2 linked regions of the Hahella chejuensis KCTC 2396 genome follow. The protein of the gene in region 1 binds, or shares a complex with, the protein of each later gene. Links are inferred from orthologs where the notes say so. Each region holds a gene or a part of one and is shown on either strand. Other genes may lie near its edges. The genes, in order: HCH_RS26310 and xseA.

The links.
Region 2: the proteins of HCH_RS26310 (region 1) and xseA are in contact, whole or in part, in a cryo-EM structure (PDB 8TXR), measured with the Escherichia coli proteins. The link is inferred for Hahella chejuensis KCTC 2396 from one-to-one orthologs.

The regions. Positions count from the first base shown.
Region 1 is NC_007645.1:5,970,865-5,986,785, reverse strand. The notes cover bases 776-3,713. They hold HCH_RS26310 (exodeoxyribonuclease VII small subunit), read right to left. Parts: upstream 2,415-3,713; coding sequence 2,136-2,414; downstream 776-2,135. Other genes in these bases: HCH_RS26300 (flagellar motor protein MotB), read left to right, coding at 3,434-3,713; pomA (flagellar motor protein PomA), read left to right, coding at 2,661-3,419; HCH_RS26315 (polyprenyl synthetase family protein), read right to left, coding at 1,253-2,152; dxs (1-deoxy-D-xylulose-5-phosphate synthase), read right to left, coding at 776-1,119. In the rest of the region: more of dxs, read right to left, coding at 1-775; more of HCH_RS26300, read left to right, coding at 3,714-4,414; HCH_RS26295 (PilZ domain-containing protein), read left to right, coding at 4,540-5,127; HCH_RS26290 (NRDE family protein), read right to left, coding at 5,069-5,857; HCH_RS26285 (sulfite exporter TauE/SafE family protein), read left to right, coding at 5,976-6,776; lgt (prolipoprotein diacylglyceryl transferase), read left to right, coding at 6,773-7,594; thyA (thymidylate synthase), read left to right, coding at 7,605-8,399; HCH_RS26270 (dihydrofolate reductase), read left to right, coding at 8,411-8,908; ATP-dependent helicase HrpB, read left to right, coding at 8,920-11,385; ilvD (dihydroxy-acid dehydratase), read right to left, coding at 11,498-13,342; HCH_RS26255 (HDOD domain-containing protein), read left to right, coding at 13,510-14,775; HCH_RS26250 (potassium channel family protein), read right to left, coding at 14,772-15,629; HCH_RS26245 (LON peptidase substrate-binding domain-containing protein), read left to right, coding at 15,847-15,921. UniProt on the Escherichia coli protein: Bidirectionally degrades single-stranded DNA into large acid-insoluble oligonucleotides, which are then degraded further into small acid-soluble oligonucleotides.
Region 2 is NC_007645.1:5,074,981-5,090,902, reverse strand. What follows is about bases 12,984-15,922. They hold xseA (exodeoxyribonuclease VII large subunit), read right to left. Parts: upstream 15,151-15,922; coding sequence 13,816-15,150; downstream 12,984-13,815. Other genes in these bases: guaB (IMP dehydrogenase), read left to right, coding at 15,318-15,922; HCH_RS22195 (PaaI family thioesterase), read left to right, coding at 13,232-13,666; HCH_RS22200 (PaaI family thioesterase), read left to right, coding at 12,984-13,229. In the rest of the region: HCH_RS22250 (universal stress protein), read left to right, coding at 238-1,161; HCH_RS22245 (methyl-accepting chemotaxis protein), read right to left, coding at 1,193-3,142; HCH_RS22240 (hypothetical protein), read right to left, coding at 3,166-4,089; HCH_RS22235 (arylesterase), read right to left, coding at 4,165-4,839; HCH_RS22230 (ABC transporter ATP-binding protein), read left to right, coding at 4,838-5,515; HCH_RS22225 (ABC transporter permease), read left to right, coding at 5,515-8,034; HCH_RS22220 (hypothetical protein), read left to right, coding at 8,003-9,328; HCH_RS22215 (alpha/beta fold hydrolase), read left to right, coding at 9,325-10,269; HCH_RS22210 (M48 family metalloprotease), read right to left, coding at 10,266-11,744; HCH_RS22205 (DUF599 domain-containing protein), read left to right, coding at 11,884-12,597; more of HCH_RS22200, read left to right, coding at 12,738-12,983. UniProt on the Escherichia coli protein: Bidirectionally degrades single-stranded DNA into large acid-insoluble oligonucleotides, which are then degraded further into small acid-soluble oligonucleotides.

The sequences.
Region 1 (15,921 bases):
ATAACGCTCCGGAAAACGTTTGGAAAACTCAATAAGATCGGAGCCCTCACACATGGCGGGAGTGATGCCTACTAAGCTGGCGTCCTGTTCCGCCATGTCGCACAACCACTGACCAAAAATATTGGAGTAACGCGGCTTTTTAGGCGCTTTGGCGGTGTCTTGCACCTTGGGCTTGGGTTCAATTTTATTGATGGCGTGATAGCCTATTGGGTCGCTTTCCGCATGGGCGAAGCCTTTGCCCTTTTTCGTGACGACATGCAGGAACTGCGGTCCGTTCAGCTCCTTGATGTTGTTCAGGGTCTCAACCAAACGAGGCAAATCGTGGCCGTCAATGGGGCCGATGTAGTTGAAGCCCAACTCTTCGAACAGGGTGCCGGGAGCGACCATGCCTTTGAAGTGTTCTTCCGTCTTGCGCGCCAGCTCCATGAGGCTTGGCGCTCCCTGCAGGACGCGCTTGCCGCTGTCGCGCATCTGGTTGTAGGTCTTGCTCGCCAGAAGGCGGGCGAAGTAGTTGGATAAACCGCCGACATTGCGAGAAATAGACATGTCATTGTCGTTCAGAATCACCAGCAGGTCCGCCTTGGTGTCGGCGGCGTGATTCAAGGCTTCGAACGCCATACCAGCGGTCATGGCGCCGTCGCCGATAACAGCGATGGCTTTTCGCGGCTGGTTCTGCAAGCGGGCGGCGATAGCCATGCCCAGCGCGGCGCTGATGGAGGTGCTGGAGTGGCCGACGCCAAAGGTATCGTAAGGGCTTTCCTCGCGGCGGGGAAAAGCGGCGAGACCGTCCTTTTGCCGAATAGTGAGCATTTGCTCACGGCGGCCGGTAAGAATTTTGTGGGGATAAGCTTGATGCCCCACATCCCAAACCAGTCGGTCCTCCGGTGTGTTGAAGGCGTAGTGCAAAGCTACGGTTAACTCCACTACACCCAGGCCCGCGCCAAAGTGGCCGCCGGATTGGCCTACGCTGTACAGCAAAAATGCACGTAGTTCGTGCGCCAACTGCAGGAGTTCGGCTTCATTGAGAAGGCGCAGCTGGGCCGGAGAGTCGATTTTGTCGAGCAACGGCGTATTGGGCCGATGCACTGGAATTTCTTGAAATACGTATGGTTTTTGCATTCTTGCAGTTGTAGTCGCTCGGTTCTAAGGGATTAGCCGCCGGATCATAAGCCTCGGACGCAAAAAAAATTGCCTATAAAAGCAATCGGCCATTATAAGCGATGTTGGGTTGGAGAACACGGGCAATTGGCGATCAATGCGTGCGCTCTATCATGAAGCTGGCAAGATCCTGCAACCGGGAGTTCTGTAATCCCAACGCCTGCAACTGGCTGAGAGCTTCGTTATGCAGTTGGAGCGCTTTTAGCTTCGCTTGTTCAAGGCCCAATAGTGACGTGTACGTAGGTTTGTTGCGCTCGGCGTCCTTCCCGGCGGTTTTGCCCAGCACACTGGTGTCGCTTTCTACATCTATGATGTCGTCACGGACCTGGAACGCCAAACCAATAGCGCGAGCGAAACGGCGTAAGCCTTCTATGCATTCAGCGTCAGCCCGTCCGCTGGCCAAGGCGCCCAGTACGATGCTGGCTTCAATCAGCGCGCCGGTTTTTTCTAAATGCATGCGCTCCAACTCTTCAAGCTTGAGCGTATGGCCTTCTGAGTAAATATCGATAGCCTGTCCGCCTACCATGCCCTGATGTCCGCTGGCGCGAGCGAGTTCCCGCACCATTTGCAGCACGCTTTCCGCTGAGGCGCCGGAGGATTCGGTTAAAGCGCTGAACGCCAGAGTTTGCAGGCCATCCCCGACCAGGATGGCGGTGGCTTCATCATAAGCGATATGACAGGTGGGTTTGCCCCGGCGCAGGGAGTCGTCATCCATAGCGGGCAAGTCGTCATGCACCAAAGAGTAAGCGTGGATCAGTTCTACCGCGCAGCAGGCGGGCAGCGCCTGTTGCAGATCGCCGCCCAGGGCTTCCGTAGTGGCGAGCAGCAATAAAGGACGCACTCGTTTGCCGCCGTTAAGCACGCAATACCCCATGGCCTCATTCAGCCTGGCCTTGGGGCCTTCCGGCTCGGGAAGCAGATTGGCTAGGGCTTGGTCAATTTGGGCGCGGTTACGCTGGAAAAAATCGTCGAGAGAATCAGTCTTCGGCGTCATTCTGGTCAAAAGGCTTGGTTAGCGGGGTTCCGCGCTCTTCAATTAACTGTTGAACCTTTTGTTCCGCAGTTTGCAAGGCGGTTTGGCAATGGCGAGTGAGTTGGACGCCTTCTTCAAAAGCGACCAGAGCTTCTTCCAGTTTAAGATCGCCTTGCTCCAGCTTTCTCACCAGGGTTTCCAGACGCTGTAACGCATCTTCAAAATCGGGTGTGGAGCCGCTGGCGGACTGGCTGACATCAGAGTTGGCGTTTTTTTCAGTCATCGTATTCTTATGCCGGGTTTTAGCGCAGAGCCACCCTACCTGAGAGCGTCGTCAGGGTCAATCTGTCGCCGTTAAAATTCAGCCGGGCTCCGCTTGACAGGCGTCTCCTTCACCAAACTAACACCCGGATAAGTCAGCAGTTTTTAAATTCCCTGTCTATACTTTTGGGGAAGCCCGGCGCGGCCTGTTCTTGCGTCGGCGTCCTCTGGGTTTATTCTGTACTGTCCACCCGTAAAGGAGCGCTTTGTGGATTTAGCTACGCTTTTGGGCCTCATTGGCGGTTTGGCTATCGTTACGATGGCGATGATGTTAGGCGGCTCAATTGGAATGTTTGTTGATGTGCCGTCGCTGCTTATCGTATTTGGCGGCACACTCTTGGTTGTTTTGATGAAGTTCTCTCTCGGTCAGTTCCTGAGCGCTGGCAAGGTGGCGGCCAAGGCCTTTATGTTCAAGCTGGATAAGCCCGAAGAATTAATTGAACAGGTCGTTGAGCTGGCTGATGCAGCCAGAAAAGGCGGCCTGCTCTCCCTGGAAGGTAAAGAAATTCCCAACGCATTCCTGTCTAAAGGAATACAGCTGTTGATTGACGGCCATGACGGCGATGTCGTCAAAGCGCTGCTGACCAAGGACCGTAATCTCACTGTAGACAGACACAAGCAAGGATCTTCCGTGTTCGGAGCAATGGGAGATGTTGCTCCCGCAATGGGTATGATAGGGACGCTGATCGGTCTGGTGGCGATGCTGTCGAATATGGATGATCCAAAGTCCATTGGACCTGCGATGGCTGTGGCGCTGCTGACCACGTTATATGGCGCCATGTTGGCGAATATGATAGCTATTCCGGTGGCGGATAAATTGAAACTGAGAATGGGAGAGGAAGAGCAGATCAAATCCATGATCATCGACGCTCTATTGGCGATTCAGGCGGGACAGAACCCACGTGTGATTGAAACCATGCTGCGCACCTATCTGCCTGAAGGTAAACGTCAGACTGAAGAAGCCTGACGGGAGTTGCGCCAATGAGTGACGAAGAAGAGCAAAAATGCGAATGTCCTCCCGGGCTGCCCGCCTGGATGGCGACATTCGCCGATTTGATGTCCTTGCTGATGTGTTTCTTTGTGCTGCTGTTGTCTTTCTCAGAGATGGACGCGCTCAAGTTCAAGAGGCTGGCGGGCTCCATGCGGGAAGCCTTCGGCGTGCAGGCTATCGTCAATGTGGACAGCATTCCCAAAGGGACCAGCATCATCGCCCAGGAATTCAGTCCTGGTAAACCTGATCCAACTCCACTGCAGACTATCATGCAGCAAACCGAAATGGATTTGCCCAATCTGGAGCAGCTCTGCGAGCAACAGGTGGCGGACGCACTACAGGAAGAATGCCCGAAGGTTCAAGGAGAAGAACTTAGCGACATTGTGTTGGAAAAGATCAAGATGTTGGTGGAGGAGACGGAGAACGACGCCATTACCCTGGCTTCCGCATTGGAGTCGGAAGTCCGCAACAATCAAGTGGAAGTGGAAACCCGGGGGCGCAAGATTGTCATCCGCGTGCAGGAAAAAGGCTCGTTCAGTAGCGGCTCCGCGGATTTGAATCCTGAGTTTTATCCCGTGATAGACAAGCTGGTGGAATTGCTCAAGTCCATGGAAGGGAGTATCTCCGTGGAAGGGCATTCAGACAGTATTCCCATTCGCACAGCCCGGTTTCGTTCCAACTGGGATCTCTCCGCGGCACGGGCGCTGGAAGTAGCCCATGCATTGTTTGAGTCGGGAGAACTGGAGCCCTCCCGTTTCAGCATCGCCGGTTACGCGGATACCAAGCCCCTGGCGCCGAACGATTCGGCGGAAAACCGCGCCCGCAATCGACGGGTGGAAATTATATTGCAACAACCTCTGGATGATGAGACCAAGAAAGAGATCCAAAAGGCGAGAGACGTCGCCCCTGGTATTCTGCCCAGCGATCAATCTGAGGAATGGCAAGGCTTGGCTCCGGACGAAATATTCTGATTTGGCGACTTGCTGAACGGTTCGCATTAGACCGGGTGAGAGCGTATAAATAGAAAGAGACATGATGGGAGCAGAGTAGCAGGACGCGCATGAGAATATTGGCGTATGAGCGCGGGTGAGAATCTATGTCTGAGTTAGCTGAAAGACGTCGCTTCTTTCGAATTAGCGATACAGTAGGTTTGGCGTATCGGGTGTTGCAGCGAGGGGAGGCCACGGAGAAAGAGTCATCGGCATCCCATGTTAGTTCGGCTTCTTTGCTGACTTTGGAGAATGATATCTCCAAAGCGCTGGAGAGCATGCGGGCGGCGAACGCCGGCTTGGCTCACATGCTTGAGCTGTTCAACCGCAAGATCAACCTGGCGCTTACTCTGGAGAGCCGCAACGATGGCGTCTGGTCAGAACCCCGGCGGGCCAGACGGGTCAATCTCAGCGCCTGCGGAATCGCTTTTCCTGTGGATGATCGCCTGGACGTCGGCGTGACATTGCAACTCCATATGATCTTATATCCCAGCAATATCTCCATGTCCCTGCGTGCGCTCGTTATCGCCTGCGACAAGCCCAGAGCGGACGATGAGGACAAAGACGGCTTTATCCTGCGAGCGGACTTTACGGACATTGAAGAGCAGAATCAGGAAATCCTGATTCAGCATGTCCTCAAGTGTCAGACCCGGCAACTGCGGGAGCGGCGAGAGGAGAAGGAAAAGAAAGACTGACCTCACTTTGATATACGCCCTTCTCGAATGTTTTTTCCCACATCTGCGTGACGCCGCTTGCATCATGCAGCAACAGCGTACTACTGCGGGTGCCGTAGTCCTTCGAGGTAATAAAAGCGGAAGAAAGCAACCGCTCCGCTTCAACGCCTACGCCGGTATCCGGCAGTAGATAGTCCGGCGCGGCGGCGTCATCCGCCAGTAACGCCCAGAGCTCATCCTGATTCGGCTCTGTCATTGCGGAGATGAACCGGCGTTTTCCCGCGGTCAATTTCGGCCATGGCGTATTCAATAATCCGTTGCTCAAACCGTACACCCCTGGCGTTAAGCGTTGATATTGAGGTTCTTTGCGATTACTGAAGTAAGCCAGAGTGGAGCCTGCAAGCATCATCAAGTTAAAGCCGCCGTAGGACTGGCTGGTCGGTTCCAAGGCGGCGGCGAAGTCACCCACGGATAATTCCGATTCCAGAAAGCTCCTGACCAGGGCCCCTCGGGATAGCTGCGCGGCTTCGCGGGGGCCGGAACGGTGATTGGTGACGGCGGCGAAACGACCGTTCGTCGTCGCGCCCATCCAGGTTCCGCCTTCCTGCAAGTCGCGTCCCGCATAGATGCGCGGGCGTTCAGGCCATTGCGTCAGAGGTTGGGTGGGACGGGCATAGAACTCATCGCGATTGGCGGCGACAATCAGCGGAAACCGGGGATTCGCTTGGTAAGCGACAAATAGTAGGCACATAGCTTGCTCCCAGACGTGCGTGGAATTGGAAAAGCACAGAGTCCTTAATTTATGTATCATACCACCTTCTTTATACGGGGCTCCGGGCGGAGTGGCCTGATCCTATTTTGGGGGCGAAATGGTATTCCTGGCGTATTTGGCATTGGGCGCGCTAGCGGGAGTGTTGGCCGGACTGTTCGGCATCGGCGGCGGATTGATTATTGTCCCCGCATTGATTTTCAGCTTCGAACTGCAGGGTGTGGCCCCAAGCGTCGCCACGCACTTGGCTGTCGGTACGTCACTGGCGACAATCATTTTCACTTCAATTAATTCGATTCGCGCGCACCACCAGAAGCAAGGGGTGAACTGGCGCGTATTTCGTCCCATGGCGGTGGGGCTGATGGTTGGCGCGGTGTTGGGCGCGCAGACGGCTTCGTTGATGCCGGCGGCGCAATTGAAGCTGGTAATCGGGATTTTCGCCATTACCATCGGCGTGCAGATGGCTCTGGCGCTGAAACCAAAGCCCCATCGAAGCCTGCCGGGGAGTGGCGTTCTGGTCGGCGTGGGCGGCGGTATCGGTTGGGCGTCCGCCATCTTCGGCATCGGCGGCGGTTCTCTGTCGGTGCCCTATCTGACATGGTGTAACGTGCGCATGCAACAGGCGGTGGGCACCTCCGCCGCCTGCGGTTTGCCGATTGCGTTAATGGGCGCCATTACTAATATCTGGGAAGGGTGGGGCGAAGCGGCGTTGCCGGAATATAGTCTGGGGTTTATCTACCTGCCTGCGCTGGCGGGCATTGCGATAACCAGCATGCCGTTCGCGAGCCTGGGCGCCAAGTTGGCTCATCGTCTGCCCGGAGACGTGCTTAAACGAATTTTCTCAGTGCTGCTGTTTATTGTGGGCGGCCGGTTTCTATATCAAGCGTGGGGACAATTGTGACAGAACGTTGGTTTGACTATCCGAATATCGACCCGGTGGCTTTTTCCGTTGGGCCGCTAAGCGTGCATTGGTATGGGTTGATGTACCTGCTGGGGTTCGCCGCAGCCTGGATGTTGGGAAAACACCGTTCGCATCAGCCGCATGCGCCTATGAAGGAGCAGCAGGTCGCTGACCTGATATTCTGGTGCGCGCTGGGTGTTGTGCTGGGTGGGCGCGTTGGCTATGTCATTTTCTATAATTTCGAGCAGTTTCTGGATGATCCTCTCTGGTTGTTTGAAGTCTGGACTGGCGGCATGTCATTCCACGGCGGACTGATCGGCGTCATTATCGCCATGTGGGTCTACGGTCGTTCATTGGGACTTTCATTCTTTCAGGTGGCGGATTTTGTCGCGCCGCTGGTGCCTATCGGTTTGGGCGCAGGGCGTTTGGGTAATTTTATCGGCGGTGAGTTATGGGGCAGGGCGTCTGATGTCCCCTGGGCCATGGTGTTTCCGCGCGATCCATCACACTTGGCGCGCCATCCCTCACAGCTTTATCAGTTCGCTCTGGAAGGCGTCGCCCTGTTTTTGATCCTGTGGTTCTATTCCGCCAAACCCCGCCCGCGCATGACCGTCTCCGGCCTGTTCCTGCTATGTTACGGCTGCTTCCGTTTCCTGGTGGAGTTTGTGCGCGAACCCGATGCGCAGTTAGGCTACCTTGCATGGGACTGGCTGACCATGGGGCAGGTATTATCAACCCCGATGATTGTGATTGGGGTGGCTTTCATTATTTATGGCCGCACCGTGTATGGGGCGGAAGCAAAAGCGGCGCGGAGTTAGTAGACGTTATATGAAACAGTATCTCGACATGATGCGCCACGTGCGCGAACAAGGGGCCGTCAAAACCGACCGCACCGGCACCGGCACCCGTAGCGTATTTGGTTACCAGATGCGCTTCGATCTGCAACAGGGGTTTCCTTTGGTGACCACCAAGAAGTTGCATTTGCGTTCGATCATTTATGAATTGCTGTGGTTTCTGAATGGCGACACCAATATCAAATATCTGAAGGACAATGGCGTCAGCATCTGGGACGAGTGGGCGGATGAAAGCGGCGACCTGGGGCCCGTTTACGGCTATCAATGGCGCAGCTGGCCGGCGCCGAATGGCGAGCATATTGATCAGATTTCCAATGTGCTGGCGCAGATCAAACGCAACCCGGACTCCCGCCGTCATATGGTGGTGGCGTATAACCCGGCGTTTGTGGACCAAATGGCGCTGCCTCCCTGTCACGCCATGTTCCAGTTTTATGTGGCGGAAGGACGCTTGTCCTGCCAGTTGTACCAGCGCAGCGCTGATATTTTCCTGGGCGTGCCTTTCAATATCGCCAGCTACGCGTTGCTGACACATATGTTTGCGCAGCAGTGCGATCTGGATGTGGGAGATTTCATCTGGACCGGCGGCGACGTCCACTTGTACAACAACCACCTAGATCAAGCAAAAGAACAACTGGATCGTGAACCACGCCCGCTGCCGCAATTGCAGATTCGTCGCAAGCCTGCGTCGCTGTTTGACTATGAATTTGAAGATTTTGAGATTACGGGGTATGACCCGCATCCTCATATCAAAGCGCCGGTAGCGGTTTAAGGAGCAAAGATATGAGCGTAGTGTTATCAATCGTTGTCGCCCGTGCTGAGAATGGCGCTATTGGCGTGGAAAATACGCTGCCCTGGCGTTTATCCAACGACCTGCAGTATTTCAAGCAGGTCACTATGGGCAAGCCGATTATCATGGGCCGCAAGACCTTCGATTCGATTGGGCGTCCGCTGCCGGGCAGAACCAACATTGTGGTGACCCGTAATAAAGACTGGCGTCACGATGGCGTCAATGTGGCTCATTCTCTGGATGAGGCGGTATCTCTGGCGGCGCGGGAGCAGGCGGAAGAAGTCATGCTGATTGGCGGCGCGGAATTGTACCGGCAAGGGCTGGCTGCCGCGCAACGCGTTTATCTGACGGAAGTAAAGACTTCCGTGCAGGGTGATGCGTTCTTCCCTGAGCTTGACCTCGCTGACTGGCGTGAAACATCTCGCGAGTCGCACCCGGCGGATGAGAAAAATCAGTATCCCCATGATTTTGTTGTCTTTGAGCGATCATAACGCCTCAGTTCATGCTCCCTATCGATCACATTATCCCCGAGCTTCTCACCACCCTGGAAGCTCACTCCACTGTTCTGCTGCAGGCCCCGCCAGGGGCCGGTAAGACCACTCGGGTTCCTCTGGCGCTGCTGGATTCGCCCTGGCGCGGTGAGCGCAAAATTCTAATGCTGGAGCCGCGTCGATTGGCGGCGCGCTCTGCCGCTCGCTATATGGCGAAGCAACTGGGAGAGCCGGTTGGACGCCGGGTTGGTTATCGCACTCGCCAGGACACCAAAGTCTCCGCCGATACCCGTATCGAGGTGGTGACGGAAGGTATTTTGACCCGCCTGATTCAATCTGATCCCGCCCTGGAAGACTATGCAGCGGTGCTGTTCGATGAATTTCACGAGCGCTCTTTGCAGGCGGATTTAGGCTTGGCCTTGGTGCGTGAGAGTCAGCAGGCGCTGCGCGAAGACTTGCGGGTGCTGGTCATGTCCGCGACGTTGGACTCCGCCCCCCTTGCGAAACTGCTGGATGATGCGCCAGTGCTGACCAGCGAAGGTCGCGCCTATCCAGTGGACGTGCGCTATCGCCCTCTACAACGAGAGCAGCGACCGGTGGAAAAAGTTGTCGCAGTGGTGCGAGAGGCGCTGGCGGAGGAAAGCGGCTCGCTGTTGGTGTTTTTGCCGGGCGTTGGTGAAATTCGGCGTGCTCATGATTTATTGGCGGAGCATTTGCCAAGTGGAGTGCGATTAGCGCCTCTGTACGGCAACCTTAAAGCAGAAGAGCAGGATCAGGCGATTCTGCCTTGCGCCGAGGGCGAGCGAAAAGTGGTTCTCGCCACCGCTATTGCAGAGACCAGTTTGACCATTGAAGGCGTGCGTGTAGTGATAGACGCCGGTCTGCAGCGACGGGCGGTATTTGATCCCAACAGCGGCATGACCCGCCTCTCAACAGGCAGAGTGTCGAAGGCGTCGGCGGAGCAACGCAAAGGTCGCGCCGGGCGTTTGGAGCCTGGGGTGTGTTATCGCCTCTGGTCGGAGACGGAGCAACAGGGGCTGGCGTCGTATACACCGGCTGAAATACTGGAAGCGGATCTGGCTCCGTTAGTGCTGGAGTTGGCCCAATGGGGAGCGCGTCAGCCACAGGATCTAGTCTGGCTGGACCCACCGCCGAAGGCGCACTGGCGTCAAGCTGTAGATACGCTGCGATGGCTGGACGCGTTGGATGAGACGGGCGCAATCACCTCTCACGGGGAAAATCTGCGTGAATTCGGCATACACCCCCGTTTGGCGCATATGGTGGTGATGGGGAAAGCGATAGGCGCGCCGGTGCTTGCGGCGGAAGTCGCAGCGCTGCTGGGAGAGCGGGATTTGCTGGGGCGCGATGTCGGCGCGGACCTGCAGCAGCGAGTGCGAGCCCTGCGTGGGGAGTACAAAGGCGCCAAGTTGGATCGCCGGCGCTTGGAAAGCGTACGCCAGGATACGCGCAAACTGGTCAATGGAAATGCCAGGGATGACCTGGGGCTTGAGGCCGCCGGCCGTTTACTGGCGTTCGCTTATCCAGATCGCATCGCCCGGCGGCGCCAAGGCTCCAGTCCCCGTTATCAGCTCAGCAATGGACGTGGGGCGGCGTTGGCGGAAGAAGACCCGCTGGGTCGGGAGACTTGGCTGGTCGCCGCCGATCTTGATGGGCAGGCGCGGGAGTCTCGAATATTTTTGGCGGCGGCTTTGAACCCCGCTGACATTGAAATGGGTCTGAGCGCTCATATCGTCACGGAAGACATGGCGGATTGGGACGATCAGCGAGGCGCGGTAGTAGCGCGCCGAGTCAAACGGTTAGGCGCGTTGATTTTGGAAGAGCGGCCAGTTGCCGTAGGCCCTGAGTTGATCAGAGAGGCGCTGCTGACCGCTGTGCGCCGCAAAGGACTGGACAGCCTGCCATGGAGCGACGCTGCGCGGCAGTGGCGCGCGCGCGTCGGCCTGATGCGCAAACAGCAGCCTGACGCATGGCCTGACCTTAGCGATGATGCGCTGTTGGCTGAGCTGGAAAACTGGCTTGGCCCCTTCCTCAATGGCGTATCCAACTGGGCAGGACTGCAAAAACTGGACGTGCTGTCGGCCCTGAAAACCTTGATTGACTACACTGCGCAACACACTCTCGACGCCCAGGCGCCGGTTGTGTTGACGATTCCTACCGGACAGAAGGTCACTCTGGATTACCGGGCGGAGAATGGCCCGGTGCTTGCCGCCAAACTGCAGGCGCTGTTCGGCTGGACAGAAACGCCACGAGTGGCTGGTGGGCGAGTACCGGTGGTGATTCACTTATTATCGCCTTCGCAAAGACCGCTGGCGGTCACCAGCGATTTAGCCAGTTTCTGGCGCAATAGCTATCCGGATGTGCGTAAAGACATGCGCGGCCGTTATCCCAAACACCCCTGGCCGGAAGATCCTCTGACGGCGGAAGCCAAGCAGGGAACCAAGAAGCAACAGTTCTGAAAGATTAAGCAATGAAGGACGCGTTGGTGAGGGGAGGCAGAGTTGTTTTAGACGCGCCGTCAATGTGAAGCCAGTGCGGAGACTGGCTCCGCACTGGTAGGGCGATATCAGATTACTTCAATAACTCTTTATCGCGCACAGCGCCCTTATCGGCGGACGTCGCCAGTAGCGCATAGGCTTTCAGCGCCGTGGTGACTTTACGTGGACGAGGCTGAGCCGGCTTCCAGGCGTCGGCGCCTTTGGCTTCCATCGCCTGACGACGCGCTTTGAGCTGTTCCGGCGTCAGACTGACGTTGATGCCGCGATTGGGAATATCAATGATGATCTCGTCGCCTTCCTCAATCAGACCGATAGCGCCGCCCGCCGCTGCTTCCGGAGAGCAATGGCCGATGGATAGACCGGAGGTGCCGCCGGAGAAACGGCCGTCGGTGAGCAGGGCGCAGGCCTTGCCCAGGCCTTTGGATTTCAGGTAGCTGGTGGGATACAGCATTTCCTGCATGCCCGGTCCGCCTTTGGGGCCTTCATAGCGAATGATCACCACGTCGCCTTCTTTCACTTGGTCGTTCAGAATGCCTTTTACGGCGTCGTCCTGGCTTTCGAAGATTCTGGCTTTGCCCTTGAACAACAGAATGCTTTCATCGACGCCCGCGGTTTTTACGATACAGCCGTCTTCGGCGATGTTGCCGTACAGCACCGCCAGACCGCCTTCTTTACTAAATGCGTGTTCGGCGCTGCGGATACAACCGTTCTCGCGATCCAGGTCCAGCGATGACCAGCGTGTGGACTGGCTAAATGCTTGCTGGGTCGGGATGCCAGCCGGACCGGCTTTAAAGAACTTGTGCAGTTCCGGATCATTATTACGCATGACATCCCATGCATCCAATGCGTCTTTCATGGTGTCGCTGTGGACCGTGGGGACGTCGGTATGCAGCAGTCCGGCGCGATCCAGTTCACCTAGAATCGCCATGATGCCGCCGGCGCGATGCACGTCTTCGATATGATATTTCGGCGTGTTGGGGGCGACCTTGCAGAACTGGCCGACTTTCCGCGACAGGTGGTCGATGTGGGTCATGCTGAAATCCACCTCGGCTTCCTGAGCCGCCGCCAGTAGATGCAGAATGGTATTAGTGGAGCCGCCCATGGCGATGTCCAGAGTCATGGCGTTTTCAAAGGCCTTGAAGCTGGCGATGGAGCGCGGCAATACGGAAGTGTCTTCGTCTTGATAGTAGCGCTTGGTCAAGTCGACGATGCGGCGCGCTGCAGTCAGGAATAGTTGTTCACGATCAGAGTGAGTCGCCAGCGTGGTGCCGTTGCCGGGCAGGGACAGGCCGATGGCTTCAGTCAGACAGTTCATGGAGTTCGCCGTGAACATGCCGGAGCAGGAGCCGCAAGTCGGGCAAGCGGAACGTTCATATTCTTCGGTCAATTCGTCGGAGGCGCTGGAGTCCGCCGCAATCACCATGGCGTCCACTAAGTCCAGTTTGTGCTCGGACAATTTGGTTTTACCGGCTTCCATCGGGCCGCCGGAGACGAAAATAGCTGGAATATTCAGGCGTAGCGCCGCCATCAGCATTCCGGGAGTGATCTTGTCGCAGTTGGAGATGCACACTAAGGCGTCGGCGCAATGCGCATTAGCCATATATTCCACAGAGTCGGCGATGATTTCCCGGGAAGGCAGGCTGTACAGCATGCCGTCATGCCCCATGGCGATGCCGTCGTCCACCGCGATGGTGTTGAACTCTTTCGCAACGCCGCCGGCGGCTTCAATTTCCCGACACACCAGTTGTCCCAGGTCTTTCAAATGAACATGCCCAGGAACGAACTGAGTGAAAGAGTTCACTACGGCGATAATGGGTTTGGAAAAATCTTCGGTCTTCATACCGGTGGCGCGCCAAAGAGCGCGAGCCCCAGCCATATTACGGCCTTTGGTAGTGGTACTGGAGCGGTATTCGGGCATGGTTATACTCCGTGGTTATTAAAACAGCTAACGAAAAGCACTCATCGGCTACAGGATAGCAAACTTGCCTGACCCCATAAATTCTTTTGCCGATCTGGGTCGCTGCATTTTGGATATAGGTCTAGACTTGCTACTGTAGAGTGTGAGCCAACCGGAATGCGCCTCCCATGTCATCAGAATCCCTTGATCAGGCAAGCTCCAACTTGTCGCGACTGAAGCACTTTTCTCTACTGGCCAAGCTATCCGACCCGCAGTTGGTGGTTTTGTCCTCGCGAGCGGACTATCGACGCTTCTCCAAAGGCGCCAAGATTCTCGACTTGGGGAGCAAGGACAGTTATGACTACTTTTTGCTGGAAGGCGAAGTCGCGCTGACGGCGGAGGATGGACGCACGGCGTTGATCGCTGCCGCGTCGCAGGCGGCGCGACAGCCCATCGCGCATTTGCAGCCGCGCCGCTATGAAGTCAAAGCGAAATCGCCTTGTGTGATGCTGGTGGTGGATCAGCCGACCCTGACCCGCATGCTGAAGGACGCGCCGCTGGATTACCAGATTGGCGAAGGTGTGTCGCAGGTGGACCGCACGGAGCATCCCGCCTACTCACTGGTCACCTCGTTCTATCAGGACCTGAATGCGCACCGGTTGACTTTGCCCAGTCTGCCGGACATGGCGATGCGTATTCGCCATGTCACCGAGCAGCCGAACTTTCACCTCAACGATATCGCCAAGGTGATCGTGCGCGATCCCGTACTGACGGCGAAGTTGATTCGTTCCGCCAACAGCCCTTTGTACCGAGGTTTCAAGGAAATTGAGTGCTGCGAGGACGCCGTGGTGCGTTTGGGGCTGGATACCACGCGACAGCTGATCACGATTTTCACGCTGCGGGAAATCTTCCGCAGCAAGAACGCTATGCTGCAAAAACGCATGACCAAGCTATGGCGCCACTCTTCCGATGTTGGTGCGATCTCGTTTGTGCTGGCGCGCATGACGCCGGGAATCAAACCGGAGCAGGCGTTGTTGGCGGGTATTCTTCATGACATCGGCGTGGTGCCGGTGATTATGTATGCGGAAGAGCATCCGGCGCTGCGGACTCACGAGGACATGCTGGAAAGCCTGATTATGGAGCTGCGGCAGGAAATCGGCTGCGCCTTGCTGGAGAGTTGGGAGTTCCCCGACGCCTTCGTAGCGGCGGCGCGTCATGCTGAGGACTACATGTACGACTCCGGCCAGGAAACGCCTACCTATGCGGATCTGGTGATTGTGGCGCAGATACATTCTTACATTGGTAAGCCGGAGCACGGTTCCATACCGCCGCTGGATCAGGTTCCCGCCTTCCATAAACTGGCCTTGGGCGAACTATCGCCGCAGCGTAGCCTGCAGGTGCTGCAAATGGCGGAAGAGGAAATCAACAGCGTGCGGCGTTTGCTGATGGACTAAACGTCTGGCGTTTCTCGGGTGTCCAGGTCTTCCGTCGCATCGGGACGGCCATTGTTTTTGACGTTAACTTCCTCCGCCAACACGGTGAGGTGGCGCTCCAGCCGCTCCATCTTCATTTCCAGATCGTTCAACTTGTTAAGAATTTCCAGGTCGCGGCGTACTTGGTCTTTTTCATCCTGAGAGACGAAGAAGGCGGAAAATCCCGCTGTCAGTAATGAAAACAACGCCATGCCGAGAAGAATCAAAAAGGAGGCGAATAGCCTGCCGACAGTGCTGGTCGGCACAATATCGCCATAGCCGACCGTCGTCACCGTCACCCATGCCCACCAGACTCCATCCCAAGGCGTTTCAATGGCCGGATCAAGTCCAGCGATGATAAACCCCGCCATGATAATCACGATAAATCCGATAAACAGCGTGTTACCCAGGTTATGACGAGATAAAAGGCGCCGCGCCGTGCCGGAAATCTGCAGCAACAGGCTGAACATGACCAATAAACGCAGGGTGCGCAACGCGCCAGCCAGCGGTGAGAACCACCAGATCAAGGGACAGCCGAACAGAATGATGATCAGATTGACCCAATTATTGCGCAGGTAATAGGTTTTTTTGTCCACCAGGGCGGTGAGCAGAAGGGTTTCCACGATGAAGAAAAGCCAGATCAGCCAGTCAGTGATGAGTAGCGCTTCGCCGGACAGTTCGTCGTTGGCCTGTAAATACCACTCAATGATGATCCAGATCGCCAGCATCATCATCGGCCACTCCAAAATCTGTCCCCAGAATCTGGCGCGTGAATTCTCAGTGACGGATACGCCGGCAAGGCCGGTGACAATAGGGAGGCGGTCGGATAAAGACATATTGGATTTGGGCTAACTCTGCTTGGTGTGTTGTTTCATGTTTATGAAACAAATATAGCCAGCGTGGCGATGCAAGTCAGGGCCTTTTGTTTCAGTAACTTGCCATTTCACATAGGCGGTCTAATATCTGAGATTAGGCCGCTTTGGCGCGTAAGGAGCGACGCAAGGCGAACAGACGGGCGCTGTTCCCCGGCTTAACGGGGGGGATGCTGTGATAATGACGAAAGAATTCCCTATATTTCCGCTGAATTCTGTGTTGTGCCCCAAGGGGCGATTGCCACTGCAGATTTTC
Region 2 (15,922 bases), 910 kb from region 1 along the record:
GCGCTACCAGACTGCGCTATACCCCGAATGATCTTGAAGATCCGAAAAAGTTGGCTCCCCGAGCTGGACTCGAACCAGCGACCCAATGATTAACAGTCATTTGCTCTACCAACTGAGCTATCGGGGAACGTCATTTTCGAGGCCGCAATAATAATGACATGGGACTATCTCGTCAACCTTTTCTATTATTAAAAACGACGGAAGTTGAAAAAAATTTTAAATCGGTGGGGAGAGGCTATGGAAATCAAGAAGCTGGCGGAGATTAAAAAGATATTGCTGGTTGTGGACCCGACCAAGGAAAGGCAGGAAGTCATTCCCCGTACGATTCGCCTCGCCAAGGCGCTGGGCGCGGAAGTGGAGCTGATGGTGGCGGAATATCAACGGGCGCTGGAGTCCAGTTATCCCTTCGACGCCAAGGCGCTTAGTTCGGCTAAGGACAGTTGTCTGGCCAGTCGCGAACGCTGGCTGGAGGCCTTTGCGGAGCAGATGCGCGCCCACGGCATCGCCGTCACCCAGCATGTGCGCTGGGAGAAGCCTCTCTACAAAGCGGTAGTGGAACGTTGTCGCGAGACACAAGCGCAACTCATTATCAAGGCCACCCATCATCACTCCATCCTGCAGCGGGCGTTATTCACCAATACAGACTGGCATTTGATGCGGGATGCGGATGCGCCAATCTGGTTTGTGCGGGAGGAACATCGCTGGGATGGACATATTCAAGTACTGGCGGCGGTGGACCCGATAGAGGTGGAGGGCTCAGTTAATAATCTGAATCCCCGCATTTTGGACATCGCCCACGAAATTTCCTGTCGCCTGCCTGCGGAACTGAACGTCGTGCACGCCTATGAGCCGATACCTACCGGCATGTTGGTGGAATTTGACGCCATCGTCGCCGATTACGAGGAATATCGCGAGAAAGTGAAGTCCAAGCACCAAAAGGCGCTGGACCGCCTGCTGGAAAACTATGTGGAGTCAAGCACGCATGTGTTTTTCGAAGAAGGCTCGCCGGAGAAAGTGCTACCCGCCTGCGTCAATCAGCACGGACATGATCTGGTGGTGATGGGCGCGGTATCCCGCAGCGGCGTGGACCGCATTTTTATCGGCAGCACGGCGGAGCGGGTGCTGGATCATCTGGAATGTGACGTGCTGGTAATCAAATAAAGGCGCCAACCGGCCGTGCAGTTAACGACGCTTAACAAGTCTTAAAGCGGCCGACGTTTTCCTGCAGCTGCGATGACAGCTGATTGATATTCTCGCTGTTGGAGGAGGTGGTGTTCACCTGCAGCCAGCTTTCATCCAGTAGCGTCTCCAAAGTATGCATGCTTTGCGCGATGCCTTCCGCGTGCTTGGCCTGTTCCTCGGTAGTTTTGGCCACTTGGTCGATCAGGTCGCTGGCCTCTGCAATGCCGCTGTTGGTCTGATCTACGGTCACCGCCAGCGTGCTCATCTGCGACACGCTGTTTTGCGTCATGCTGTTGCTCAGGTTGATCATTTTTTCTGTTTCTTGCGCGTCTTTTTGCAGGCCTTCCATGATTTCGCGGATTTCTTCGGTGGAGTCCCGAGTGCGCAACGCCAATTGCCTGACTTCATCCGCCACTACGGCGAAGCCGCGACCATGCTCGCCGGCGCGGGCGGCTTCGATAGCTGCGTTTAGCGCGAGCAGGTTGGTTTGCTCGGCGATATTGTTGATGACCTGCAGCACTTCCGAGACTTTCTGGCTGCTGCTGGCCAAGCGTTGCATGGAGGCGTAAGAGGTCTCCATTTGCTGGGCCAGTTTGGAAAGCGTGTCCGTATTGTTCTGCAGCAAGCGCTTACCATTATCCGACTGTGAGGCGATGGATTGCGCGATTTCCAGCAATTTGCCCGCCTGCTGGGCGATATCCCGGAAACTGTGGGAGATCAGTTGTGTGGATTCGGATACGGTGACGAATTCGGCTTTTTGTTGCTCCAGGCAGTTTTCGCCCTGATGAGCCACATCCTGCAAGGATTCCGCTGATTGTCCCAGCTCCTGAGATTTGTCATTGATGCTGATGCATATCTGCTGAATCAGCTCGATAAATTGGTTGAACGCGCGCGCCAGACGGCCAAGTTCATCCTGGCCAAGGTATGTCAGGCGCCGGGTGAGGTCGCCGCCGCCTTGGGCGATGTCTTCCATTGTGGCGACCACATCTTTAATGGGCTTGCTGATCAGACGCGACACCAGCGCGGTCAAAACGCTGGAAATGACCAGCGTGACGACCAGAAAGAGCAGCATTTTCACGATATTGGAGTCCAGGGATTCCGCAATGTATCCACTGACGCTGCGCAAGTCGCTCCAGATGCTGGCCTGCTCTTCCGCCACAACGTTCAGGGTGTCGTTGACCAAAGGACGCAGTTCGCTGTCCAAGAGGCTGTTCTGAGTGCGGGCGACGTCGAAGATGGTTTTTGCTTTGCTTTCAAACTGTTTCACCAGGCCATCTATTTCACCAATCCATTTTTCATGCTCCGGCTTGCGCAAGTGTTTTTTCAGGTCGATCACCGCATTTTGCGCCCCATAGACTTCCATCAAAAAAGCGTCGGTTTCTGTGGGCGAGCCGGTGCGCATGAACGCGTTCAGGTTAATGAGCGCGGCCTGTATATGGTTGCTGACCAGGATAGTCCATTGAATCAGCACCTGAGCGCTGGAAGGGTCCAGGGTCACCCTGATGTTATTGGAGAGCTCCAGGGTTTTCGGCACGATTGTTTCCTGCACGGTGGCGATACTGCTGCGTAACTCACGGTTTTTGGGCAGCAGATTGTTGCGAAACAAATCGTCGATGCGCAGGCTGGCGGTTTGCAGGGCGTTGGCGCTTTTCAGTTTGCTGAAATTGGCGTCGGAAAAGTACTCTTGCGCCTGCGCGCTGGCCTGATTGTATTCTTCCAGTGTTTTATCGTTAGGCGTGCGCAGATACTGCTGCTGCAGGCTGGCGCGGGTGGACAGATTGGCGCTGAGCTCGCTGGTCAGGCGCGCTGTCGGTTCGATGACGGTGGAAAAGTGGTTGGCGCGGGTGGTGATTTCCCGTAGAGATGAGATCACTATCAGCGCATAAGCCAGCAACAGAATCAGTATCAGCGCCGGAACCAGACTCAACTTCAGCATCAATGGAAGATTCTGCAGACGCATTCCGCACCTCAGTTATTACATCGCTATTGGCCCGCCGGGGTCATACCGCTCAGCAGGCTTATCAGCAAATCATGGATTTTTTTCGCTTGCGCATACAGGCTGTTCAGGGAGGCGTTGGCTTCCCCCTCGGGCGCCGGGCTGCGCTGTTCGATATTGAGGCCGGCTTTCATGCGGTGGATCTCCGCCAGCACGCTGCGCGCGCCGTCGTAAACATCCAGCACGGTCAAGGCGCCGCTGGGGATGGCTTCCGGACTGGTGGGCTCCACCTCCAGATTGCGCTGCAGTCTGCCGAGCAGGTGATAGTCCTGGTACAGCGCCAGCATCACGTCACGGATACTCTTGTCGCTGTACTGATCCTTTTGCGGCTCGGAAAATTTGAGGTTCTGCGCACGGGCCAGCAGCCTCAGCTCATCTTCGATCAGCTTGAATTGTTTTTGCGTATCGCCGATATCCGGCGGCGGGGCTAGTACGGATAAAACATTGGTGAGCTTCCACAGGCTTTGATAGACATCGGCGCCGGACTTGCCCAAAGGGCGTTCAAATTCCGCTTCCGTACTGATGGACTTGGTTTCCAAAATGGCGTTGAGGCCCTGGTCCGCTTGTTCTAATAGCTCGTATACGTCTTTAGGTCTGAAAATCTGGAAGGGGAGCTGTTTATCTTCGATGGGAGAAAGGTTATTCAGCGTCATCAACTGACGAATCTGCGCATAGGCGTCCAGCGCCTTTGCATAGACCTGATTGGGCAACTTATCCTGAAACACCGGCGCGTCAGATTCGTCAACAGACTTGTTCTGAGCGGCGATCAGACGCTTGGCCTTGATCTGCATTTGTTCGCTGATCTGGAAGACGTTGTTGTTATTGATTATCGCCGCGCCGACATGGCCGCTGAATGCCCATGCCGCCAGCAGGCACAACAACCATCCCGGACGAATTCGCGGGGTCACCATATAGCCAGCCTCAATAGTATGACTTACTTTAAGACTAGCAATAGCTATAAAGAGTGCAAATAAGCGTCGCTTGGATCAATGACTTAGCAGAGAATTTAAATGCGGCAATACATTTTCCACCAGTTGCGGCTGGCCCTTGGCGTTGGGGTGAATCCCGTCGGACTGCATCAAACTGGGATCAAGCGCGACATTATCCAGCAGGAAGGGAACTAACGTGACTTTTTGTTCACTGGCCAGGTCTTGGTAGATCTGATGGAATCCTTCAGCATAAGCCGGTCCATAATTGGGCGGAATGCGCATGCCGATCAGCATGGCCTTTGCGCCGGCGTCAGCGATGCTATCCAGCATAGCCGCCAGGTTGTCTTTAATGATGTTGAGGGGGAAACCACGCAGGCCATCGTTACCACCCAGTTCCAGAAGGACGATATCCGGTTTGTGCTCCTTCAATAACGCTGACAGGCGGGCGCGGCCGCCGCCGGTGGTTTCGCCGGAAATGCTGGCGTTGATCAGGGTGAGGTTGGGGTAGGTGGCGCTAAGCTCGTTTTCCATCAGCGTAATCCAGCCGGATTCCAGGGGGATGCCATAAGCGGCGCTGAGACTGTCCCCTAACACGACAATTTTTACTGGTTGCGATTTATCTGTGACAGCCTGTGTGATAGGGCTTACCATCAGGCAACAGAGCGCAAACAGAGTCCAGACGGACTTGATGACATGACGTTTAAACAGATTGAGGAATGAGGTTGCTGGCATGACTTCGGTTGATGTGCTTGAGGTTAAATCGCTTACGAAAAGTGTCTCCAATGGTAGCGGGCGTTTGGATATATTGAAAGGCGTCGATCTGCAAATCAAGGTGGGGGAGTCGTTGGCGATTATCGGACGCTCCGGCTCCGGCAAGACCACACTGCTGAGCATCATGGCGGGCCTTGATCTGCCGTCAGCCGGTCAGGTGCGTATGCTGGGCAAGGATCTCGCGCAACTGGATGAGGACGGTCGCGCCGCTATTCGCGCCCAACATGTCGGTTTCGTTTTTCAATCCTTTCAGCTCATTCCCACCATGACAGCTCTGGAAAATGTGATGTTGCCGCTGGATCTCGCCGGCGTTGCGGAAAGTCGCGAGCGGGCGCGGGACTGGCTGGACCGAGTGGGGTTGCTGGAGCGAGAGGGGCATTACCCGCGCCAGTTGTCCGGAGGCGAGCAACAGCGGGTCGCCGTAGCCAGAGCTTTCGCCACGGAGCCGGATATTCTGTTTGCGGATGAGCCTACCGGCAATCTGGATCTGGAAACCGGGCAGCACATCATGGATCTGCTGTTTGATCTGAATAAACAGCATTCCACGACATTGATTCTGGTTACTCACGACCGTGAACTGGCAGGCCGCTGCGGTCGATCTCTGGCCCTGGATCAGGGCGTTCTGGAGATGGCGTAATGATGAACTCTATGCGTCCGCTGCAACTTTGGCTGCGAGAATGGCGGCAACCCTCGTTTCGTCTGTTATGGCTGGCGTTGTTCGTCGCGGTGCTGACCGTGGCGTCGATCACCGCTTTTACCGGTCGCTTGAAAGCCGTATTCGACGACGGCGCTTCCCGCTTTCTGGGAGGCGATCAGGTCATTGAGAGCTCAGGCGATCTCTCAGACGCCTGGGTGGATGAAGCGCAAAAACTGGGCCTGGAGACGGCGTTTACGCTGGAGTTCTCCACCATGCTGAATAACGGCGACCAGTTTCAACTGGTGGCTGTAAAAGCCGTGGATAAAGGTTATCCGCTGAAAGGCGAGGTTGGCGTGGTGACCCAGGCTGGCGCGTCGGCGCAAACGGTTCATCATGGGCCGGCGCAAGGTGAGGTCTGGCTGGCGCCAAGACTGTTTTCCCTGCTGGGCGTGGAGCTGGGAGACAGGGTCGGCGTTGGCCGTAAGCAGTTGACCATTACCGGGTTGCTGGCGAAAGAGCCCGACCCTTCGTTTTCCTTTATGAACGTGGCGCCGCGGGTATTGATGAGCTACGAGGATGTCGCCGCCACCGCAGTGGCCCAGCCCGGAAGCCGATTGAAGTATCGCCTTCTGCTGGCGGGGGAGGAGCGGCTGCTGGAGCAGTTCAACGCAGACATCTCGTCTTCACTGACGGCCTCTGAGCGGATTGTCTCCGCCAAGGACGGTCGCCCGGCGGTGTCGCGGGCGATTGAGCGGGCGGAACGTTACCTGTTGCTGGGAGGCGTATTGGGGGTATTGCTGGCGGCGGTGGCGCTCACCGTCACGGCGCAGTATTACGCGCAACAGCAAAAAGACACGGTCGCTCTGCTGAAAACCTTGGGCTGCCGCAGTGGCCAGTTACGTATGCGCTTTGCGTCATTACTGTTGATTTCCGCCGCCAGCGCCTCGGTTTTAGGGCTGGCGTGCGGGTTGTTATTTGAGCAATGGGCGGTATGGGCCATGGGCGACATGCTGCCGCCGCTGCAGAAATCACTGCCTCTGAACTGGGTCTGGTTGCCGTTGCTGACGTTGGCGATTGTGCTGGCGGCGTTCGCCTGGCCGGTGTTTCGGGCTCTGGCCAAACAGCCGCCCATGTTTATTCTGCGTCAGGCGGCGGCCAATGCGGACTTTCAGCGCATGCTCGGGTTCTCTAAGTCGCGTATGTTGTCCGCCCTGGTCGGATTTGCGGCGTTATTGATGGTCTACAGCGGTGAACTAACCATCGTCGCTGCTGTATTGATTGGACTGGCGGCGATGATCGCCATAGCGGCCTGGTTGATGAAAATGTGGGTGAAGCTGCGTCCGCCGCGCCGCACGGTCACGCCAGGCGCCCTGCGGGCAGGGGCCGATCAGTTGAAGCGTCGCCCCTGGTCAACGGTGCCGCACGTACTGGCGCTGGGCAGCGCCTGGGCTTTGCTGCTGACGTTATTTCTGGTGCGGACGGAGTTGGTAGACAACTGGCGGGCGCAAATTCCAGAAAACGCGCCCAATCATTTCTTCATTAACATCGCTCCTTATGAAGTGGAGCCGATGCAAACGCTGTTCGAGCAAAACCAGATTGCTGCGGCGCCACTGTACCCGATGGTGCGGGGTCGCCTGACCCACATCAACGGCGATCCTGTGCGTACAGTGGTGAGCAAGGAGAGAGAGGTTGGCGCGCTGAACCGGGAGCTTAATCTTACCTGGATGGCGGAATTGCCCGAAGATAATCGCATCGTGCGCGGCTCCTGGTGGGACGCGTCGTCGAGCGTGGCCGTCAGTGTCCCTGGCGTCTCCATCGAAAGCCAATTGGCGCAGCGTCTCGACGTAAAGCTGGGAGATGCCCTGACTTTCCAGATCGGCGGCTCCGTGCTGGAATCGAAAGTGCAGAGCATTCGCAGTGTGCAATGGGACAGCCTCAAGCCCAACTTCTACATGGCTTTCGCGCCTGGCGCGCTGGATAGCTTCGCCGCCACCTATCTGACCAGCGCTTATCTGGGCGATAACAAGACTGAAATGGTGAATCGGGTCAATCGACAGTTTCCCACGGTATCTGTGCTGGAACTGGATCAATTTGTCGTGAAAGTGCGTGAAGTGATCGCGCAGGTGTCGCTGGCGATTGAGGCGCTGTTGGCGCTGATTTTTGCGGCGGCGCTGTTGGTGGTGGCGTCTTTACTGGCGCGCGAGGCCCCCTCCCGGCGTGCGGAAACAGCGTTGTTTCGAGCGCTGGGCGCGCACCGGCGCGTCGTGATCGGCGCGACTGTAGGCGAGTTTAGTCTGATCGGCGCTTTCGCCGGCGTCATGGGCGTCATCGTGGCGGAAAGCATAGCGGGCTTCCTGCAATATCGCTTATTTGAGCTGCCTTTTAGCCTGCACTGGGAGCTGTGGTTGCTGGCGCCGTTAATCAGCGCCGGCGCGACCGCGGCGTATGCATACTGGTGTTTGCGGGGCGCTCTGTTGGCTCCGCCTCATGCGACCTTGCAATCTGGCTTTGTGGAGTAGGCTGGCGTCGATGGCGGAGGCGGTTGCTCGGGCGTACAGGCCTAATAAAGCGGTAGATAAGTATCTGCGTGAGTATGCGGAAGCGGAAAGCCAAGGGTTTGAGGGGATTGAGGAGCGGTGGCGCGCCGCTTTGGTCATTCCTGCATTCGCGGAGGACTATCAAAGGCTTAAGCGTGTTGCAGAGGCTCTAACCAAGACTGACTGCCTGCAAATCTGGGTAATCAATGCGCCTGTGTCCGCGGAAGCGGATGCATTGGCGACGACTCGGGAGTGTTTGCGACAAGCCCAAAACGAAGGTCGCACGTTGTGGCGTCGCGCCAATTTGCAGTTGGTGGAGACTGCCGGGCGCTCAATTCTTCTGGTGGATCGATGCGCCGAGGAAGCCTTGATTCCCAAAGAGTCAGGGGTGGGGCTGGCCCGAAAAATAGGCGGCGACATCGCTTTGGCTTTGGTCGTGGCGGGCTATCTGCAAACCCCGTGGATTCATTTCACTGACGCTGACGCCGAACTCCCCTCCGATTATTTCGAGCAAGCGCCGCAGCAGGCTGGTGACGCCGTGGCGCTGGTTCACCCTTTTCGTCACCGTGGCGAAGGCGACGCCAGACAGCAGCTATTGATGCAACTCTATGAAAGTAAGCTGCGATACTACGTGGCGGGCTTGCAGAAAGCGGGGTCTCCCTACGCCTTCCACACTATCGGCAGCACCCTGGCTTGTCGCACGGACGCCTACGCCATGGTGCGCGGCATGCCATTACGGGCGGCGGCGGAGGATTTTTATTTGCTGAACAAGCTCGCCAAGCTTGGGCCGATAATGCAGACAAAAGGCGGCGATATCGTTTTAAGCGGGCGGCTCAGCCGCCGGGTTCCCTTTGGCACCGGACCCGCGTTGCAAAAGGCGTTGGAAGGCGATGGGGCGGTGTTTTTTTATCACCCGGCGACCTACCAGTGCTTGCGCATACTTCTGCAATCTGTAACGGCGCTATGGCGTCTGCGGGAGCAGCCGGAAGCGGCGCTGGCTGATATCTCCTCGGAGCTGGGCGCTTATACCGGACGGGAAGATTTGGCGGGTAGCGCTCTGGAGGCGTTCGCTATTGCCGGGGCGGTGCGCCGTTTTGCTGCGCAATCCTCCACTGAGCAAGCCTTTCGTCGCCACTTTCACTGCTGGTTCGACGGATTTCAGACACTTAAATGGATACACTGGTGGCGGGATAATCTGTACCCCAGTATTCACTGTGATCATGACGAGCAAGTATACGCTTTGATGAACGATATAGAGGATAAGGACGAAGTATGAGTCAAGCCTCACTCTCTGGTATGGCCGATGTAAGAAATTCGCCGCCGGAGTCTCTGTTGATGAAGTTGATTCCCTGGGAATACGCCGCTGAGCCGGGAATGACGATTCGAGGCTGGCGCAGCCGCCCCTCGGGCAAACCGGTCTTGCACTTCATGCACGGCAACGGTTTTTGTGGGTTGACCTACGAGCCGTTGTTACGCCTGCTCGCCGAGCATTACGACCTGTTTCTTAGCGATGCGCAGGGGCACGGCGACAGCGACGCTGGCGACGCATTTCGCGGCTGGAATGCAACGGCGGAAACCGCCTACGCCGCCTGGCGGCGTTTTCGTGCGGATTATGGCGCGGTTCCTGCGTTAGGTGTGGGACACAGCTTTGGCGGCGTATTGACCACGCTGATCGCCGCCGCCCACCAGGATGCGTTTGATCAGGTGGTGGCGCTGGACCCGGTTTACTTCACGCCAACCATGTTGCGAGCGCTGACCGCCTATCGCTGGCTGCGATTACGCGCGCCAAATCCCTTGGCGGCGCGGGCGGAAAATCGACGCGATGGCTGGGATGATATGGCGGCGGCGCGTAAGTATTTTGAGGGGCGCGGCATGCTGAAAGGGTGGCGCGACGATGCGTTGGAGGCTTATATCCAACATGCGCTGCAGGAAACGGAGCGGGGGGTGGCCTTGAAGTGCCCACCCCGTCTGGAAGCGGCGGTGTTTGCGACTTTTCCGGAGAAGTTGTGGCCTTCCATTAAAAAAGCGCGGCGGCCTATGGCGATTATTTATGGAGAGAGCACATACCCTTTCGTGGTGAAATCAGCGCAGCGGGCGGCGTCGATAAACCCCAACGTACGGTTGCAGACCCTTCCTGGCGGGCATTGCTTTATGCAGGAAGATCCGGACGCCGCCTTCACGCATATTATGGCGCTGGCGGCGTCCGCTGCGGGTTAGCGCAAACGATAGCTTTGCAGGCGGGTGAGCAGCGATAAGTCCTTGCGCTGCGCCGCCTCTGTCGCTATGGCGCAGAATACGGGCTTGGCTTGCTGGCCGGGGCCGGCGGCGCCCAAGGTGAGGGTGTTCTGCTTCATGACCCAGCCGCTGGCGTTTATCAGGGCGACTTCGACCACAATATTATTCACCTCTAATGCGCTTTGATTGCTATAGGTAATGAAAGCGCGGCCTTGTTTGTCCTTCAGAGTCTGAATTTGCAAATAGCGTTCGGGGTTTTTGGGCAGGTCCAAACGCGATAGCTTTTGTCTGGCTTCCTGGCCATAAGCCCCGGAGGCTTCAGCGGCGGCGCTGTAGTGGCTGATGGCTGCGGCGGAGTTATTGCTTTGCGCTTCGATATCTCCCAGCGCCAGATTGGCGACGGAAGTCGGTAGCAAGTCATTGGCCCGGCGCAGGTCCTGCGCGGCTTTGGCGCTGTCGCCCAACTCTTTGTAGGTCAGGCCGCGCTTGAGAGGGTGGGCGAAGTATTCCGGATTAAGCGACACCGCTTTGTCGTATTCTTTTAAGGCCGCGGATTCTTTGTTCTGCTTTTTATAGATATCGCCGCGCAGGGAGTAAAACATCGCCTCTTCCGATTCCAGTTTGATGGCCTGATTGGCCAGCTGCAGCGCTTTGTCGTCGTCGCCTGCTTTCAGCGCTTTTACGCCCTTGTCGTAAGCATCATAGGCGGGTACGGTTTTTCGCAGGCGAGCCGTCGCTCTCATAAAGGCGTCTTCGCCGCGATAGTTCGACTGGGGCAGCGTCAGGGCTGTACGGCGGTTTTCCTCCACGCGCTCAGGGGAGGGCGGGTGTGAGGCGAATAATCCTTCCAGCCAATTCTGTGATTGCCCCTCGGAAAGTTTCATGAACAGTTGCTGCAACTCCACCGCCGCCTGGGTGTCATAACCGGCGGCGGCCATGTATTGCATGCCATAGTGGTCGGACTCCAACTCATGATCCCGCCCATATTTCGCTACCGCCATGGCGGCTCCGCCCACCAGAATGTCGCGATAGTCCTGGTTGTCCAGCGCCAGACCCAAGCCAGCCACGCCGGCTGATATGAGCAAATTTGACTGCATGCGCTTGGCGCTGTGACGGGCGGCGGCGTGAACGATTTCGTGACCGAGCACGGCGGCCAGTTGCGCCTCGTCATCCAGTTTCGCCAACAGCCCGCGGTTGATGGCGATCTTGCCGGAGGGCAACGCCCAGGCGTTGGGAACGGAATTATTGAGTACGACGAATTCGTAGGGCAGATCGGGGCGGTCGCTGACTTTGGCGAGCTTTTCACCGACTTGGCGCACATAGAAGGTCAGCTCTGGATCAAGATAATACAGCCCGCCCTGGGATTGCTGAGCGGGCTGGTATTGCTCTTGTCCCAGGCTCATCTCCTGCTGCTCGCTGATGATCATGATTTCGCGTTTGCCAGTGACCGGGTTCACGCTGCACCCTTGCAGCAGGATCAAGATTAAGCACAGGCTACAAGTAAAGAGGCGTAGCATTCTCTTCTCCAAGCGTCTAAATGAATTTCTACAAAAAATGGTCAAAAATAGTATCAACGTATCTAACGATTAAGGTGTTATGAATCTACTGGATTATATTGCTCTCGTCTGGTTTTTATTGAATTGCGTCGGTTACACCTATTATTCGGAACACCGCGCCAAAACCCGGCCCTGCTTATCCAATACATTGGATTTGTATCGCGCCGACTGGATGCGCCGCACGCTGATGCGCGACGCGCGCATCGCCGACGCCTCCGTGGTCGGCAATCTGGAGCGCAATGGCGCTTTTTTCGCCTCCAGCAGCCTGTTGATCCTGGCGGGTTTGATCACGGCTATAGGGTATACGGACAAAGCCATGTCCGTCTTTAGTGATCTACCCTATATCGCGCAAACGGGAAAGTTTATGTGGGAACTCAAACTGGTGGTGCTGTGCGCGGTGTTTGTGTACTCCTTTTTTAAATTCACCTGGTCCATGCGCCAATACAACTTCTGCGGGGTGCTGATCAGCAGCGCCCCGTTGACCTATGAAGATAAGGTCAGCTCCGGCGCTCGCGAGGCGCTGGCCAAGACCGCCGCCAGGGTGGCGAATCTGGCCGGGGATTCTTTTAACCTGGGTTTGCGTTCATACTATTACGGACTCGCCGTGTTGACCTGGTTTATCCATCCGCTATTGTTCATGGCGATAACCAGCGCCGTGGTGGCCATCCTGTTTCAACGGGAGTTCCGGTCCCGCGCCCTTAAAGCGTTGCGCGCCGGTAAAACCTTTGAGGATGCAGCGGCGGGGAACGAGTAATCGCGGAGCGTCGACGATATTTGCGTGTGACGTCGCCGCGGTTGAATTACTTCTGCGTCATTGATGTCTGGAATTGATGAAATCCGGGCGTCGTTGCGCAGGTAGCTCATTCAATTTAAATAGCGACGGATAACTGAAACATGCAGCAGTACGAACCCTGGGAGAACGATGAGCTTCGTTTCGGCCGGGTATCGAGGTTTCTGGATAGCCTTAATCAATGCCGAGAACTTGGCGTCAAGGTCACCTGCGCCAATGCAGATGGTCTGGAGCTGGAACTGCCCTATAGCGAACATATTGTCGGCGACACCGATACGGGCGTCATTCATGGCGGGGCCATCACTACATTGATGGATACCGCCTCAGGCGGCAGCGTCTTGTGTTGCCTGCCGGAGCTGGAGCTGTGCCCCACTCTGGATCTGCGGGTAGACTATATGCGTCCGGCGCAGCCCGGCAAAACTGTCTTCGCACGCGCCCGTTGTTATCGGGTGACCGGTACGATCGTTTTCACTCGCTGTGAAGCCTTTCAACGGGGCCCGGACACGACGGTGGCCAACTGCGTCGCCACGTTCATGCGGATTGGGCGTGATGCGTCCCCCGATTGGTTCTGGGAAAAGATCGAGGGCAGGAAGTAATCATGGAGTCTTTACAGCAACACGTCGCCCAGGCGCATCGTAGCGGCGACTACAACAAGCTTCTGGAGCTGATTCCCTACGCCAGCACGTTGGGCGTGCGTTGCGAACGCTTCGGTAACGAAGTGGTGTTTATCCTGCCCAAACGTGAGCAGAATCTGGGGAATCCTATTTTGCCGGCGATTCACGGTGGTGTGATTGGTGGGTTCATGGAGCTGTCCGCCGCCTTCCATCTGGCGATTTTCCTGGAAATCGACACCTTTCCACGTATTGTCGACTTTTCTTTGGACTATCTGCGTGCGGGTCTGTATCAGGAGACCTATGCGGAATGCAAACTGACTCGTCGCGGCAATCGGGTCGCCAATGTCAGCGTCAGCGCCTGGCAGAAAAAGCGTAAAGACCCTATCGCATTGGCTCGGGCGCATTTTTTGCTCGGCTGAGCCGCTTTGTAGAGCCGTGGGTCCTTGCCTACGGCTTTTCTCTACTCTCCTTATATATAGATATAGCGCTTCTAGCGCTTTCTTTTTGCGTGGATCTTGTCTTACTTGTCGACGAGGTTGCTGCATTCCGCCGGTTAAGGACTTTTCTGCTAGACGGAGGCGACCACTTCACAATGAATTTCACCGTCGCTGAGACGGGCTTTGACTTTCTGTCCCGTGCGCACCTCTTTCTCGCTGCGAATAATCTGGCCATTTTCGTCGGATACGATGGCGTATCCTCGCGCCAGGGTGGCGATGGGGCTGACCGCCTCCATGTGCCCACACAGCTTGGCGAAATGCTGAGACTTGTGCCTTAACACGGACAGGACAGCGGTCTGCAAGCGGTGATTGAGGGCGTCCACCGTGGCGTAGCGGTTTTTTAAGGATTGCCGGGGACTGGACGCCAGCAGGCGGTCACGTAGATGCGTCAATTGATTACGCCGGACGGATAGCAGGTTTTGCGCCTGCCGATGCAGACGCACCTCCAGATCGTCCAGACGCTGGGCTGACTCCTGCAGGCGACGGCCGGGGTGTTTGAGTCGCCCCCTGAGTTGATTAAGTCGCAACCCTTCCTGTCGCAACAGGCGCTGCGCGGCGGCGTCGAGCCTTTGTTCGTAGATCAGGAAGCGATGTTTCCACTCAGCTTGATCCGGACTTACTTTTTCCGCGGCGGCGGAAGGCGTAGGCGCGCGCAGATCGGCGACCAGATCGGCGATGGTGATGTCGGTTTCATGGCCGACGGCGCTGACGACAGGAATGGCGCTCGCGGCGATGGCGCGGGCCACAGGCTCCTCGTTGAAGGCCCATAAGTCCTCTAATGAGCCGCCGCCGCGACCGACGATCAATACGTCGCAGCAATTCAGCCGGTTGGCGCTTGCTATCGCGGCGACAATCGCGGGTCCGGCTTCTTTGCCTTGAACCGGGACCGGAAATAATAGCACTGGAATGGCGGGGAAGCGTCTCTCCAATACAGTGAGAATGTCGCGTACGGCCGCGCCGGTCGGAGAAGTGATCACGCCGACTTGCTTGGGCATGGCTGGTAACGGACGCTTGCGGCTCTCCTCAAATAGCCCTTCACGAGACAGCTTGAGTTTCAGCTCCTCAAACGCGCGCCGCAGTTCGCCTTCCCCCGCCAGTTCCATGCTCTCAGCAATCAACTGAAACTCACCGCGTCCTTCATAAAGACTGACCTTTGCGCGTAAAGTAACCGCCTCGCCATCCCGGGGGCGCTGCTTCACAAACATATTGCGATTGCGGAACATGGCGCAACGCACCTGGGCTTTGTCGTCCTTTAGTGAGAAGTACCAATGTCCTGAGCTGGGGCAGCTGAAGTTGGAAATTTCACCCGTCACCCAGACCTGCATGAAGCTGACTTCCAAAAGTCGGCGCACTTGGCGGTTCAATTCGGTGACGGAGAAGGGAGAATGGGGGCTGAGTTCGCTCATTATGCTGTATTTTTATCCAACTCTGTGGGTTGTTTTGCCTGTTTGAAGAGGAAAAACAGAATTTCTTAGAGAAATGCGGGTATTAGGGAAGTCCGTAAGTTTACTGATTATGCCTTAAAATTTATAATAGTCCGATTAACTTATTTGCAAGCAAAAAGGCGATTCATATGCTGCGCATAGCTCAAGAAGCGCTAACCTTCGACGACGTTCTCCTCATTCCCGGTTATTCTGAAGTCCTGCCCAAAGACGTCAGCCTGACTACCCGACTTACCCGCGACATCACGATCAATCTCCCCCTTGTCTCCGCCGCCATGGATACCGTAACGGAAGCCCGTTTGGCTATCGCATTGGCGCAGGAAGGCGGCATCGGCATCATTCATAAGAATATGACGATTGAGCAGCAAGCGGCGGAAGTGCGCATGGTGAAGAAATTTGAAAGTGGTGTGGTGAAAGACCCCATCACTGTTTCACCGAGCAACACGGTCAGTGAAGTCCGCGCCATCACCATGGCCAATAATATTTCTGGTCTGCCGGTGGTGGATGGTAAGGATCTGGTGGGCATTATCACCGGTCGCGACATCCGTTTTGAAAACAACCTGAACAAGAAAGTTCAGGAACTGATGACGCCGAAAGAGAAGCTGGTCACCGTCACCGAAGGTTACGACATGGAAACGGTGAAGAACCTGCTGCACCGCCACCGTATCGAAAAAGTGTTGGTGGTGAACAACGAGTTCGAGCTGAAGGGCTTGATCACGCTGAAAGATATTCAGAA